One region of the Shewanella sp. SG41-3 genome, then DNA from elsewhere that is predicted to be linked to it. Evidence: riboswitches for the same ligand, from Rfam matches in the RefSeq annotation. Region 1 holds a riboswitch; the other holds the start of a gene.
The links. A riboswitch is a leader RNA that binds a small molecule or an ion and turns the genes downstream of it on or off. The one in region 1 is predicted to bind lysine.
Positions count from the first base shown of each region.

Region 2: linked by a shared signal. The riboswitch ahead of lysC (lysine-sensitive aspartokinase 3) and the one ahead of H5164_RS02135 (Na+/H+ antiporter NhaC family protein) in region 1 are both predicted to bind lysine.

Region 1 covers NZ_JACJFJ010000001.1:489,662-491,873, reverse strand. Annotated here, with positions in the region: gene H5164_RS02135 (Na+/H+ antiporter NhaC family protein) at 1-1,408, opposite strand, end outside; lysine riboswitch at 1,491-1,707, opposite strand; gene H5164_RS02130 (electron transfer flavoprotein subunit alpha/FixB family protein) at 2,065-2,212, opposite strand, start outside.
Region 2 covers NZ_JACJFJ010000004.1:107,376-109,587, reverse strand. Annotated here, with positions in the region: gene H5164_RS08935 (DUF3293 domain-containing protein) at 1-377, shown strand, start outside; lysine riboswitch at 645-819, shown strand; gene lysC (lysine-sensitive aspartokinase 3) at 954-2,212, shown strand, end outside.

The DNA.
Region 1 (2,212 bases):
GGGTCACCACATGATCGATATGATGGCAGCTCGCCCCCGTTGATGACAAAATAGTGGTATCGGAAATAGGTGAGCAATGGTCACCAAATACGGCACCAGAAAGCACAGCTGCTAGCATAGGTAGCATCATGGAGCTATCACTTCCCATCGCCATATCGGCCGCTATAGGCAACATAATACCGAAGGTTCCCCAACTCGTTCCCGTTGAAAATGCGGTGATCCCAGCCAATAGAAATAACATGGCAGGCAATAGCGCAAACGGAATATTATCAGTTGCTAAACTGGCCATGAACTTACCGGTTTCAAGCTGACCAATGACACTTGATATCGTCCAAGCGAACAATAAAATATAAATAGCGGGTAACATTGAACGAGCACCAACAGACATGCCTTTGAGCAACATAGACAGCTCTACTTTCTGTTGAAATGCCAACAACACTGTCGCAATCAAACCGACGATAGAACCAAAAAACAATGATGAACTCACATCAGTATTTTCAAATGCACCTAGTACACTAAACATCTGCTCTTTAGCCGCTAATGCTTCTGCCCCACTAGAGACCATAAAATAAAGGGTCGCAAATACTAATATCGCAATCGGTAAAAATAAACCAATCACTTTACCGGTATCAGCTTCAGGTAAATCAGTAACCGCTCCCGGTGGTTGGCCTTTTGATTCATCATACAACTCACCACGAAGTGCATTTAATTCATGCTGACGCATCGGTCCTATGTTTAAACTGAACGTCGCCACACACACTAGTAATAATAATGAGAACACGGCATAAAAGTTCATCGGGATCATCTGTATAAAGACACTTAAATGACCTGAGTCAGCAAAACCATGTGCAGTTAGAATGCCGCCAATAAGCGCAATAATATAGGCTCCCCAGCTCGATACCGGAGAAATAACGCAAATCGGTGCCGCGGTAGAATCTAAAATATAGGCAAGTTTTGCGCGTGAAATATGGTATCTGTCCGTGATAGGCCTTGAAATAGAACCTACGACTAAACTATTGAAGTAGTCATCAATAAAGACTACACAGCCTAAAAAAATGGTCATTAACTTAGCATCGCGCTTATTACGAATGCGCAGTTTGGCCCAATCAGCAAAAGCACGAGCAGAACCACTAACGGTGATCAATGCGGTTATCATGCCCAGCACAACCAAAAAACCTAAGATATATACGTTCCAACTATTCAGTGCAGCATCTTTCCAAACGAGCTGACTCGCTGTACTTAAAATATATTCGCTGCTGCCAACCAATGAAAAATCGGTCAGCAATAAGGCACCAAAAATAATACCTAACCCCAAAGACAGCAATACCTTACGGGTTAAAATAGCCAGTGTAATTGCCAAAAGTGGTGGCAAAACAGAAAGTGCCGAATCGGCATAACTTATTATCATAATTTAATTATTTCTTCGTTGGATACGAATAGAGAAAAACTAGAAATAAGACTCGCCATACACAGAAAGTATATGGGTTAACTTATCTAGTAGCACTCCACAGAAATATCCATTTAATATGAATATCATTATTTTTATCACGTAGATAAAAACACTATGACAGTACAGCCCCTTTCGAGAACTGGCCCAACAAATGAGGGCGATCACCTCACTTATTTCGGCATTGCATCCTTTTAGGTTGAATTATTGGCATCACCCAATTCAACCTGACTATTATGCAATGCACCTCTACTTTTGTATTTGTAATCATAAATAGCCCATTACAAACAGCGCGCACATACAATCATAAACCACACGCTCTATACCAGCAAAAAAGTCCTAAACTACAGCACAAATAACAATATTATTAACTACAGCCACAATTTAATAGCATTAGTTTAACGTTTCTAATGCAAATGCACACTATCGCACTGAATACAAAAACGGCAACTGGATAACCCGACTGACACCTTTGCTCATAAAAACATCCATATTATAAAAATATCAATAAAAAAGGTTCCTACTTTACCAAGTAGAAACCTTTTAATCTGAACGATTGACTAGTATAACGACACGTTAAACAAGCTAATGACTCAATTGGGGTCAATAATATACCATTAAAGCAGATTATTTAATGCAGGAACGGCTTCAAATAAGTCCGCGACTAAACCGTAATCAGCCACCTGGAAAATAGGCGCTTCAGGATCTTTGTTAATTGCCACAATCACCTTAGAGTCTTTCATTCCGGCAAGATGTTGAATCGCA
Region 2 (2,212 bases), on a different contig from region 1:
CTGATGATTTCCCATTTGCAATTGTTACTGCTCATAACCCCCTCGGCACTAGGCTCTCTCCTAGTCAAAATCGCTTACTTGATCGCCAGCTTCAATCTAAAATCCAACAATATAATCGTCCCTATCGCGCACTAGTCGGTGCGGCACCTGATTTGTCGCATATGGAAAAGAGCTGGGCTATTTTTATTGATAAAGAACAGGCTGTTGAGCTTGGTCGCGAGTTTAATCAATATGCCATTTATTATGTTAATAGAGGTTTAATATCCTTGATTGCATGTCTTGATACCATTAAACCGGAAGTGGCTATGGGGGCGTTCAATCACCGACTGCGTTTGGTGTATGAACTGCCAGAGTGCGGTCATATCCGTGATGAGTGATAAGTTATTCAAGCAATTAAACGGTTAAACAACACATTGCACTATAAAAAGATACAATACAGTGGCAATTGTCTCGACATTTTGCGTTAATGATGTTTTTTAGCTTGATATTGGCTTTTATTTCGTAATTTAGAACAATTATATAACCGCTATTGCTGTGCCTGAATTATCAAATATTCACGATTTTTAGCAGAACTGTGTTTTTTACTGTTTTTGCTGATTGACTTGATAGGGTATTTGTTGCTATTTTCAACTCCCTCCTTAGGGAGGAACAGAAGAGGAGCGTTAACTAGGTAGTAAGTGAGAGGATGCCAGTCCAATGACCACTTATGATGGAGATTAGCGCCGAGGTATCAGTTTGTTTGGCAAACATTGATATCGGTCGTTTAGGCTGAATCCTAACGATTGTCACCTATTTTTTTGGTGGAGAGCTTCTGGTGATGATTGCTGTTTCCCTTCTATAAGGGTGCGTTATCTTAGCACCAGGCTCTTCGAACGTAGTGTGTTCGGAGCGTATATCATGTTAGTAAATCACATCTTATTTTGTTGTCTTTCGCAAACTGCGGAGGCGTCTGTATGAACCTTGCCCCAGATAATGTTGCGCCTGAGAGTCATCGCTCAGAATTAGTGGTTGCCAAATTTGGTGGCACGTCAGTGGCTGACTATGCCTCTATGAGTCGTTGTGCCGATATCGTTTTGGCGAATCCTGCTACTCGTTTGGTGGTGGTGAGCGCCTCCAGTGGTGTGACTAACTTATTAGTTGAGTTAACCCAAGCGAATGTTAATGATGAACGTCGTTTGATATTGCTTAAGCAAATCGCCAAAATTCAATATGCGATCCTAGACGAATTAGGACGTCCTCAAGACGTGGCCGCCAGCATTGATAAAATTCTCAGCCGGATGTCGGTATTAAGTGAATCGCTAGAGCTGGATCGTAGCAAAGCGGTGATGGACGAATTACTGTCGACGGGCGAGCAATGTTCTTCGATTTTATTTTCAGCCGTTATCCGTGAAAAAGGCACCGCATCCGATCATTTTGATGTACGTCAAGTGTTACGTACCGACAGTCATTTTGGCCGTGCAGAACCACAAATTGAAGCTATAGCAACATTGTCAGGTGATTTTTTACAGCCGTTACTTGCACGTTATGTCATTGTCACTCAAGGTTTCATTGGCGCAGATGACAGTGGTAAAACCACGACATTAGGCCGTGGAGGCAGTGATTATTCTGCAGCTCTACTTGCTGAAGCCCTCTGTGCTACAGCGGTTGAAATTTGGACTGATGTTGCCGGAATTTATACCACTGACCCTCGACTTGCGCCTAATGCTCGCCCTATTGCAGAAATTAGTTTTAATGAAGCGGCTGAGATGGCCACCTTCGGCGCTAAAGTATTGCATCCTGCGACCATTTTACCGGCAGTTAGACAAAAAATTCAGGTGTTTGTAGGATCCAGTAAAGCACCTGAGATGGGGGGGACTTGGATCCGTCATCAAGTGGAAGATACCCCCGTTTTTAGAGCTGTTGCATTGCGCCGCGATCAAACTTTATTGAATCTTCATAGTTTACAAATGTTGCATGCTCAAGGCTTTTTAGCAGAAACGTTTGCAACCTTAGCAAGGCATAAAATATCGGTTGATTTAATCACCACTTCTGAAGTAAACGTATCGCTAACGCTGGATAAAACGGGTTCTGATTCTAGTGGGCAAGGATTATTAAGCGAATCGTTATTACAAGAACTATCGCAGCATTGTCGTGTCAGAGTTGAAGAAAATTTAGCCTTAATCGCCATTATTGGTAATCGTATCGCCTCGACGGCGGGTATTTGTAGCCGGGT